One region of the Halomonas sp. GT genome, then DNA from elsewhere that is predicted to be linked to it. Evidence: predicted binding sites of a transcription regulator. Region 1 holds the regulator's gene; the other holds the start of a gene.
The links. Region 1 encodes FNR, which switches genes on or off when oxygen is low (the NO sensors DNR and NnrR bind a similar motif). Its sites were predicted from a motif close to TTGATNTANATCAA; they were not measured.

Region 1 (5,451 bases):
TTCATCGCGGTTAACTGGGGTCACTCATGATTGACGTTGATCTTTCCCAATTGCCCTTCACATTAATTGATGATGAAGGGCGTGACCACGTGCGTCGTGGTATGGACATCGCCTATTTTGATCGTGATGAAATTATTATCGAGATGGGACAAGCGGGTGAATCGGTATTTTTGATTCATAAAGGCGAAGTTGCTGAACTGGACCCTACCTTGCCAGCGTCCAGTGCACGGATTGGGCACTACACGGCTGGTGACCTGTTTGGTGCCATTAGTATTCTGAATGGTAAAAGCCGCTATCGTTTCCAAGCTGAGCAAGAATGCTTGTGTTATGTGATGCCTAAGGCTCTATTTATAAAGCTATGCCGTCACCATCCTGACTTCGAAAATTTTTTCAAGCAGTCGCTATCTCATAAAGCGCGTTTAATGACTGAAAAGCGTGCCGAAGGCGGTGTGACGATGGCTGGCTTTATGTTGGCTAAAGTCAGCGAATGTATGCGCGAACCTCTTATCATGGACGCATCGACAGATATTGCTAGCGCGGTGCGCCAGCTCAACGACAGTCATGCGGATAGCTTGTTAGTCAAAACCCAGGGCGAATTTGGCATTGTTACTAAAACCGATTTGCTCAATGGCGTCGTGCTGAATAACTTTGAACATACATCGCCCGTTGAGGATGTGGCCCATTTCTCGTTGGTGACTGTTACCCCCAACCAATACTTATTTGAAGCGCTCGTGCTGATGACTCGGCATAAAGTAACGCGCGTGGTGGTTATGGAGCAGGGAGCCCTGAAAGGGGTGGTAGAGCTAACGGATGTCCTGAGCTATTTTTCGAGCCGTAGCTATGTGGTTAGCCTGCAGGTAGAACAGGCAAATAGCTTAGAAGCATTGGCGGCTGCCAGCCAGCGCACGCCAGAATTGGTGAATGCGCTTATGGCACAAGGGGTTAAACTACGTTTTGCTATGGACCTACTGGCCGCGTTGAATGGCCGAATCATCAATAAAGCGTGGTCATTTGTTATTCCCGAGCAGTATCACTCTCACAGTTGCCTAATGGTCATGGGAAGTGAAGGACGCGGTGAGCAAATTCTTAAAACAGATCAAGATAATGGTCTGATTTTAGCTGATGACAGCCAATGGCCTTCGCTTGCCGACGACATGAATGCGCTTACCCAGACGCTGATTCAGCTCGGTTACCCACCGTGCCCAGGTAATATCATGGTGTCTAATCCTGAATGGGTTGGCACTGTGTCGCAATGGAAAAACAACATTACTAAATGGGTGAGTGCAAGAGATGGCGATAGCCTAATGAAGCTGGCAATTTTGCTGGATGCCCACGGGGTGGCCGGTAACCCGCAATTGCTAGACAGCGTGCGGGCAGCGCTGTTTGAACGCTGCTCACGCGATGAGCTACTACTGTCCTACTTTGCACGCGCTGCGCTGCGCTTCTCAACACCGCTAACGCTATTTGGCTCCTTAAAAAAGCCCCAGCATGGAATTGATATTAAAAAAGGCGGGATTTTCCCTATTGTTCATGGGGTGCGCACAATGGCGCTCGAGCGACGAATTAACGCCACTTCCACCTTAGACCGCTTGGACGCTTTAGCAGAAGATGGTCGTCTTGATCGCCGTTTTGCTGACGACCTGGGGGAGGCGCTGGCGCTATTTACCGAACTACGTTTAAAGCAGCAGTTGCAGACAGCAGAAGCGTCGACTCAGCAGCGCAGCAACCGTGTGGTGGTGCAAGAACTCTCGTCCCTTGAGCGTGATCTGTTGCGTGAGGCGCTGCATATCGTAAAAGATTTTAAGCAGCGGCTCTCCCATCGTTATCATTTGGAGTATTCGTGAGCGGAATGCGCTTGTTAGACCGGCATATGTCATTACTCAGTGGCTCGCTGCGTACATTAATGCAGCGCGAAAGCGACCGCCGACGCTGGGCAGATTCCCCCTACGCATGGCTGTTTCAGCCCTACATGGGGGAAGAAATGGTGGCACTTGCCTGCCAGGTTAGCCCGGGCCAAGCGCCTGTGGTCAGCGTCGCTGCTGTTGTCTTAAGCCCAGGGAGAGTGCAGACCAGCCAAGCCTGGGTGGCTACCCTGGCAGAAGAGCAAAACAACAACGGCCCTGCATTGCGGCGACATCATCAGCTTTATGCGACGGATACGGTGCTGGCGCCTAACGCTGAGCATCTTGGGGCGCTAGCTGAATTTATCGGTAATCGGCCGCTAATTGGTTGGCAGTTAGGCCGCTCGGTGGAACATCTTAATCTTTTGTTTAAAGCCGGGCTGGGATTTGGTTTGCCCAATGCCCAGGTTGATGTTGGAAAGCTGCACTATCGTCAGCTGCGTCGCTTACATCCACAGTGTGAGACGAGCGGCCGCCTAACGGAAGCGCTCGCTCGTTGGCAAATACCCGCTCTTCAATGGATGGGGGTGTTGGGGGATGCTACCGCAAGCGCGCTTTTATATCTGCGTTTGCAGCGCGAGATCGCCCAGCAGGCGTAGTCGTTACTACCCTCATACGATGAATCCACGGGTTTATCTTGGGTGGAGGTGGTGAGTCTTGTTAGAATGTTCGCTGCTTCTTCTACCATCGGCAGTGCCTACACCATGCTACAACCTGACTATTTTGATCCCGCTGCACTTGAGACTGTTTCTGTTAGCAGCTCTGCTGTTAATAGCTCACAGACACCATCCGAGCATCATGCCGCTAAACAAAAGCGTGAATTTAATAAGCTACAAAAGCGCTTACGGCGAGAGGTTGGCAACGCCATCATTGATTATCAAATGATTGGTGAAGGTGACAAAGTGATGGTGTGTCTGTCTGGTGGCAAAGATAGCTATACGATGCTGGAGATACTGCTTAACCTGCAGCGCAACGCGCCAGTTAACTTCTCTCTGGTCGCCGTCAATATGGATCAAAAACAGCCAGGTTTTCCAGAGCATGTGCTGCCCCAATACTTAGATAAAGTGGGTGTTGAATACCACATTTTAGAGCGTGACACCTACTCCGTGGTGAAAGAGAAAACCCCTGAAGGAAAAACGACTTGCGCACTCTGCTCACGATTAAGACGTGGCTCTCTCTATGGGTTTGCTGAGGAAATTGGGGCAACAAAAATTGCCCTAGGGCATCATCGTGAAGATATTTTAGAAACGTTATTTCTTAACATGTTCTTTGGTGGCACTTTGAAAGCAATGCCTCCCAAGCTTTTATCTGACGATGGCAAAAACATTGTCATTCGCCCCCTTGCCTACTGCAAAGAGGCTGATATTGCAGAGTTTTCTCGGCTAATGGAATTCCCCATTATTCCCTGCAACTTATGTGGCTCTCAGCCCAATCTTCAGCGTCAAGTCGTCAAAGATATGCTGGCTGAGTGGGATAAAAAACATCCAGGACGGCTAGAGAGCATGTTTAAAGCAGTGACCAATGTAGCGCCTTCCCAGCTGGCAGACCGCCGTTTGTTTGACTTTGCTGGCCTTGAAGCCAAACAAGCGGCGTTGATGGAAGGGCGTATTCAGGCGCTTACCGTGGACTAGCCGACTGTTCTTCCTCTTCAGCTAGCGTGATGAGGCGTTGCATATCTAAAATATTAACCTCGCGCCCTGAAACAGCCACTACCTCTTGCTGTTGAAAGCGGCTAAGAATACGGCTGACCGTTTCTACCGCCAAGCCTAAGTAGTTGCCAATATCGGCGCGAGACATGGAGAGCCTGAAGCTATAAGGCGAGTATCCACGTCGACGAAAACGGTCTGAAAGGGTAACTAAAAAGCTTGCTAGTCGCTGATCGGCCGTCTTGCGCGATAGCAAGCGCATCATGCGTCGGTCATCCCGCAATTCTTTGCTCATACTCCGATAAAGCTGACCACGTAGTTCGGGTAGTTCTTCGGAAAGTAGGTCCAAGCGATCAAACGGGATTTCACACACCGTTGTGGTTTCCAGTGCAATGACGCTACCGGGGTAGTGCTCTTCATCAATTCCGTCTAACCCCACCAGTTCGCTGGGAAGATAGAAATTTGTCAGTTGATCATTGCCATTACCTTCGCTGGTTACCTGTTTCAGGCTGCCTGAGCGGACGGCATACACGCTGGTGAAGTGATCACCCTGGCGAAACAGGGGCTCGCCTTTTTTAAGCGGAGCGCGGCGACGAATGATGGCATCAAACTGACTCATGTCCTCAAGCTCTAAGGCAAGCGGTAGACACAGCGAGCTTAGGCTACAGGTCTGGCAGCGCGCCTCTTGCAGCAGTGAGCGTCGTTGGCTGGCGGGGTGTGGCATATTATTCTCCCTTTCTCGTTAGCCATCATAGGCCCAGGTGCAAGACGTCTCAAGAAGCTTATACAATCTTAGAGTAGCGCTGAGTCGGCTGGTCAGCTAGGCGAGCATCAAAAGCCATCGCCAAATGGCGAATCAGCAGCCGCCCAGAGGGGGTGGCGCTAATAACTTGCTGATGGCGAGTGATCAAGCCGTCTTGCTCAGCTATCTTCAATTGCTCAATTGCGGTGGAAAAATAGTCATTGGCATCGATGTGCCAACGCTTTCCAACGTCCGCTAGATCAATATGCATGTCGCACATTAGCCGTTCAATCACGTCTCTTCGTATTAGGTCATCCTTATTTAACCTTAATCCTTTAACGGTTGCCAGCTTACCTTGATCTAAGGCTGCTTCATATTGGTTAAGCTGGGTCGGGTTTTGTGCGTAAACGTCGTCAACCCGTGATATGGCGGATACGCCTAAGCCAACTAAATCGCACTGTGCATGGCTAGAGTAGCCCTGAAAATTGCGTTGTAAGGTGCCGTTGCGCTGAGCAATCGCTAGGCTATCGTCAGGTCGTGCAAAGTGATCCATGCCAATATGCACATAGCCTGCGTTAGTCAGCATTTCTATGGTGGTATGCAAAATAGCCAGCTTTTCATCAGCGCTGGGAAGGTCCGTTTCGTTAATGCGTCGCTGTGGCGCAAAACGGGTGGGCATGTGCGCATAATTAAATACGGACAGCCGTGCAGGGTTGAGTTCGATGACTTGACTTAGTGTCTCGGCAAAGCTTTTTTCTGTTTGAAATGGCAGTCCATAAATCAAATCAAGATTGAGTGAGCGAAAACCAAGACGGTGTGCTTCTTCCATCAACGTTTCGGTGAGTACCCGGGGTTGTACTCGGTTGATGGCTTTTTGTACCTGCGGATTTAAATCCTGTACGCCAAGGCTTAGTCGATTAAAGCCGAGAGACTGTAGGTGGCGCAGCGTAAATACGTCTGCTTCACGAGGGTCTATTTCAATAGCGTAATCACGATCGGCTGAGCCAGATAAACCAAAACGGGCATCTAGGCGATCAATCAGATCTCCCATCTGTGCCAAGGTTAGAAATGTGGGCGTACCACCGCCCCAGTGTAACTGTTGCACCGGCCGTGAAGTGTCTAAATGGCGGGCAGTGAGCACCATCTCTCGATCTAGCTGAGA
Region 2 (5,451 bases), 1.4 Mb from region 1:
GCCGCGCTTCCCAGCGCATTCGCCTAATCAGTCACATGCTTAAGGGCTGGTCCCCGTTCGCTCGCCGCTACTAGGGGAATCTCGGTTGATTTCTTTTCCTCAGGGTACTTAGATGTTTCAGTTCCCCTGGTTCGCCTCTTACGCCTATATATTCAGCGTAAGATACTCATCTTATGATGAGTGGGTTTCCCCATTCAGAAATGCCCGGGTCACAGGTTGTTTGCCACCTCGCCGAGCCTTATCGCAGGCTTCCACGTCTTTCATCGCCTCTGGCTGCCTAGGCATCCACCGTGTGCGCTTCATTGCTTGACCCTATAACCCGAAGGAGTCTGGTGTCTCGCAATGATAACGATTGCCGGATACGCTTGAGACGTATCACAAAACAATTACGTATAAACACTTCAAAGAAGCGTTTATGTCAGCATGATATACATTGTTAAAGAGCGACTGTTCGATGAACAGTGATAAGACAACGCAATCGCTGCGCTTGACTTATCAGTGGTCACAAAACATCAACAAACGGTGGGTAACGTACAACATAATGGTGGAGCCAAGCGGGATCGAACCGCTGACCTCCTGCGTGCAAGGCAGGCGCTCTCCCAGCTGAGCTATGGCCCCATTTTTTTGGCCGACCTAACCTCTTGCCATTAATTTCTGTGAGACAAGGCAAAATGCAACGACGTATAGCCTGCTATACGAGGAGCATTTTAATGCAGTATCACAGGAATTTGGTGGGTCTGGGCAGACTTGAACTGCCGACCTCACCCTTATCAGGGGTGCGCTCTAACCAACTGAGCTACAGACCCAAGAGGGGATCGTGCGTAAACCGTTTGCTCTATTATCTGATCAGGTAATTCATTGTGAGCGCTTACCGCGAGGGATGATGCATCGTTTAAGGAGGTGATCCAGCCGCAGGTTCCCCTACGGCTACCTTGTTACGACTTCACCCCAGTCATGAACCACACCGTGGTGATCGCCCTCTTGCGTTAGGCTAACCACTTCTGGTGCAGTCCACTCCCATGGTGTGACGGGCGGTGTGTACAAGGCCCGGGAACGTATTCACCGTGACATTCTGATTCACGATTACTAGCGATTCCGACTTCACGGAGTCGAGTTGCAGACTCCGATCCGGACTGAGACCGGCTTTTCGGGATTAGCTGACTCTCGCGAGCTCGCAACCCTTTGTACCGGCCATTGTAGCACGTGTGTAGCCCTACTCGTAAGGGCCATGATGACTTGACGTCGTCCCCACCTTCCTCCGGTTTGTCACCGGCAGTCTCCTTAGAGTTCCCGGCATTACCCGCTGGCAAATAAGGACAAGGGTTGCGCTCGTTACGGGACTTAACCCAACATTTCACAACACGAGCTGACGACAGCCATGCAGCACCTGTCTCTGCGTTCCCGAAGGCACCAAGTGATCTCTCACAAGTTCGCAGGATGTCAAGAGTAGGTAAGGTTCTTCGCGTTGCATCGAATTAAACCACATGCTCCACCGCTTGTGCGGGCCCCCGTCAATTCATTTGAGTTTTAACCTTGCGGCCGTACTCCCCAGGCGGTCGACTTATCGCGTTAACTTCGCCACAAAGTGCGCTAGGCACCCAACGGCTGGTCGACATCGTTTACGGCGTGGACTACCAGGGTATCTAATCCTGTTTGCTACCCACGCTTTCGCACCTCAGTGTCAGTGTCAGTCCAGAAGGCCGCCTTCGCCACTGGTATTCCTCCCGATCTCTACGCATTTCACCGCTACACCGGGAATTCTACCTTCCTCTCCTGCACTCTAGCTTGACAGTTCCGGATGCCGTTCCCAGGTTGAGCCCGGGGCTTTCACAACCGGCTTATCAAGCCACCTACGCGCGCTTTACGCCCAGTAATTCCGATTAACGCTTGCACCCTCCGTATTACCGCGGCTGCTGGCACGGAGTTAGCCGGTGCTTCTTCTGCGAGTGATGTCTTTCCTAATGGGTATTAACCACTAGGCGTTCTTCCTCGCTGAAAGTGCTTTACAACCCGAAGGCCTTCTTCACACACGCGGCATGGCTGGATCAGGGTTGCCCCCATTGTCCAATATTCCCCACTGCTGCCTCCCGTAGGAGTTCGGGCCGTGTCTCAGTCCCGATGTGGCTGATCATCCTCTCAGACCAGCTACGGATCGTTGCCTTGGTGAGCCTTTACCTCACCAACTAGCTAATCCGACATAGGCTCATCCAATAGCGGGAGCCGAAGCCCCCTTTCTCCCGTAGGACGTATGCGGTATTAGCCTGGGTTTCCCCAGGTTATCCCCCACTACCGGGCAGATTCCTATGCATTACTCACCCGTCCGCCGCTCGTCAGCGGGTAGCAAGCTACCCCTGTTACCGCTCGACTTGCATGTGTTAGGCCTGCCGCCAGCGTTCAATCTGAGCCATGATCAAACTCTTCAGTTTAAAATCATTGTGATACTTACTCGTCACCCGAAGGCAACAAAAGCGCATCAAACTTGGCTCAAGGTTCAAACGAATTCATTTCAATTTACATTGTCATGACCGCTTGCCTTGATATTTGGTGATTTATCACCTCATCGGCAAGCGCCCACATGAATTACCTGATCAAATTATTAAAGAGCTATCGACTGGCGTTGCCGTTCGATGTGGGGCGTATTCTACTCATTTCTATTTATTCGTCAACACTTTTTTATCCTTTCTGATGAGTAAAATGAGCAAAAAGGATCGATTCTAAAATTGACCTAGCGCAAGCCTCTTTCTCCCCCTTCTTTCTAAACTGGCGCTAGCATTTCAAGAGTGCTCATACAATACAAAAAGCACGACACTTAACAGCAATCTGGAGGGGGATAATATGCAATCGTTTAAGAGCCCAGTTTATTTAGCAGGAGCTGCATTACTGATAGCTTCAAATATGACGCTGGCCGATGATGATATGGAGAATTATCGCCTTCGTTTTGAACCACTGCCCCACCTGCCACCATTACCTGCTGAAAACTCTCAAACAGATGAGAAAGTAGAGCTAGGCAATATGCTATTTTTTGAACCACGCATTTCTGCAAGCGGAGTCATTAGCTGTGCCACCTGCCATAACCCTGCGCTAGGCTGGTCTGACCGCATCCCCAGGGCAGTGGGCCATAACGGACAAATTGGCGAACGCAACACACCGACTGTATTGAACAGCGGATTTTTAAATGCACAATTCTGGGATGGGCGCGAACCCGATCTCGAGGGACAAGCATTAGGACCCATCGAAGCCGATGTCGAAATGGCCATGCAGCTTGATCACGCGCTAGAACGGCTTGCGGAATTTGAGCTTTATCAAGATAAGTTCGCGGAGGCTTACCCAAACCAAGAAGATCCTATTAATGCAGAAAACCTTGGAAAAGCACTCGCCGTGTTTCAACGGACGCTTAATACCCCGAATGCGCCTTTTGACCGTTACTTACAAGGCGACATGAATGCCATTAGCGAGCAAGCAAAAAATGGAATGGTCGCGTTTGTCGATAATGGTTGTATTGCCTGCCACCGCGGCCCTAATTTAACCGATAGTCAATTTCATGCTATTCAGGTACCTGGCTCTACAGACCTGGGACGCTATATTGTCACCGGTGAAGAGAGTGATAAATACCGATTCCGTACACCCACCCTTCGCAATGTGGCTGTCACTTACCCCTATATGAATAACGGCGCAACACAAACACTAGAGGAAGCTGTCGCAGTCATGGGACAGGAGATGCTAGGGCGTGAATTTGATACCACAACGATAGATGAGATTACGGCTTTCTTGCACACGCTAACAGGTGAAATGCCTGAATTTGACGTTCCTGCGCTTCCTTAAATGAGTCACCGCCGACCAGAAGTCGGCGGTCCTTTCATGCTTGCTCAAGGCGCAGCAAAAGCTCTTGGCGACGAGGCTCATCAACAAAAGCTTCTTCGATTGCATTACGATTTAGCATGCGAAATACATCAGCATCCCAGCCAAACGCGTCAGCACAAGCAACATGATTTGTCAGCAACCCACCTCCAAAATAAGCAGGATCGTCAGAGCTAATCGTCACCTTGAGGTTTTCTTTCAACAACTGAGGAAGAGGGTGATGTCGAAGATCATCAATCACTTTTAAACTGATATTAGAAAGAGGGCAAACAGTTAGTACAATTTGACGCTCTCTAAGCCGCTCAACCACTGTGTCACTTTCGAGACAGCGAACCCCATGGTCAATTCGCTGAACATCGAGAAGATCCAGAGCTTCAGCGATATATTCGGCAGGCCCTTCTTCTCCAGCATGGGCAACACGCACTAAGCCAATCTCTTTAGCTCGCGCAAAAAGCGCCTGAAACTTTGCCGGGGGGTTGTCACGCTCTGCGCTGTCTAAACCAATAGCATCTAAAAACTTCCAATATGGAGCAGCGTTTTCAAGCACGCTGAGCGCTTCTTCAGCCGGACGATCACGCAAAAAAGCCATAATCATACCAACAGACAGATCAAGCGCTGCCTCTGCTTCTTCTTTCGCACGAAGCAATCCCGCCATCACAACTTCAAGAGGAATGCCACGCTGAAGATGGGCCTGAGGGTCAAAATGCATATCAATATGCACTACCCCTTCACCACGAGCACGTTGGAAATAATCCATCGCCAAGTCATAAAAATCCTGCTCTGTGCGGAGTACATTCATGCCTTGGTAATAAAGGTTTAAGAATCCCTGTAGGTCATCAAACTCATAAGCTGCTTTTGCCTCTTTGACCGAAGCGTAAGGAAGCTCAATACCATTTCGTTTGGCAAGTTCAAACATTAACTCAGGCTCAAGTGAGCCTTCGATATGCAAATGAAGCTCTACCTTAGGTAGCTGGAGAAGAAATTCATGCATACGAAACTCCTGTCATTAGGATAAATTATTTCTAACATTATCAAGAGTATCCGTATTTAACTTCCCCTCAGCAAGTCGCCAGTGATAGTTAACACCAGGCAGCAACGACGGATATTCTACTTGGTGAATAAAATAGATCGCTGTTCGACCAGTGAGCCAATGGTTCAGAGATTTAGCAATATGCATAGCGGTGAACATATCCACACCAGCAAAAGGTTCGTCTAACAGCACTACTGCTGGATCACGCAAGAAAAGGCGAGCCAATGCCACTCTACGTGCTTGCCCGCCTGAGAGCTGCTGACCCTTTTCACCGACTTGAGTCTCAAGCTGCTTTGGTTGCTCCTTTACCCAATCCTCTAAAGCAACTTGCGAGAGTGCTTCCCACAATTGGTCATCGCTTGCCTCAGGGTTCGCAATACGAAGATTCGCCGCTAACGATCCATCAAAAAGATCAATCTGCTGCGTGAGCAAAACAAAATGCTTGGCACGGCTTTCCACAGTAACGTTAGAAGGCGCACAGCTGGCAACGTAAACCTGCCCCTCTGAAGGCGATATTCTACCCACAATAAGGTTAGCCAACGTTGACTTGCCCGCCCCTGAGA

Region 2: a site for FNR is predicted at 2,721-2,734, ahead of B6A39_RS08255 (cytochrome-c peroxidase). Genes of this name have one in related genera too.

Annotation. Positions count from the first base shown of each region.
Region 1 covers NZ_CP020562.1:3,218,006-3,223,456, reverse strand. Annotated here, with positions in the region: gene B6A39_RS14850 (putative nucleotidyltransferase substrate binding domain-containing protein) at 27-1,844, shown strand; gene B6A39_RS14845 (DNA polymerase III subunit epsilon) at 1,850-2,500, shown strand; gene ttcA (tRNA 2-thiocytidine(32) synthetase TtcA) at 2,567-3,532, shown strand; gene fnr (fumarate/nitrate reduction transcriptional regulator Fnr) at 3,519-4,271, opposite strand; gene hemN (oxygen-independent coproporphyrinogen III oxidase) at 4,330-5,451, opposite strand, start outside.
Region 2 covers NZ_CP020562.1:1,768,562-1,774,012, reverse strand. Annotated here, with positions in the region: rRNA gene B6A39_RS08275 (23S ribosomal RNA) at 1-312, opposite strand, end outside; tRNA gene B6A39_RS08270 (tRNA-Ala) at 543-618, opposite strand; tRNA gene B6A39_RS08265 (tRNA-Ile) at 730-806, opposite strand; rRNA gene B6A39_RS08260 (16S ribosomal RNA) at 894-2,426, opposite strand; gene B6A39_RS08255 (cytochrome-c peroxidase) at 2,836-3,822, shown strand; gene B6A39_RS08250 (adenosine deaminase) at 3,857-4,849, opposite strand; gene cydC (thiol reductant ABC exporter subunit CydC) at 4,865-5,451, opposite strand, start outside.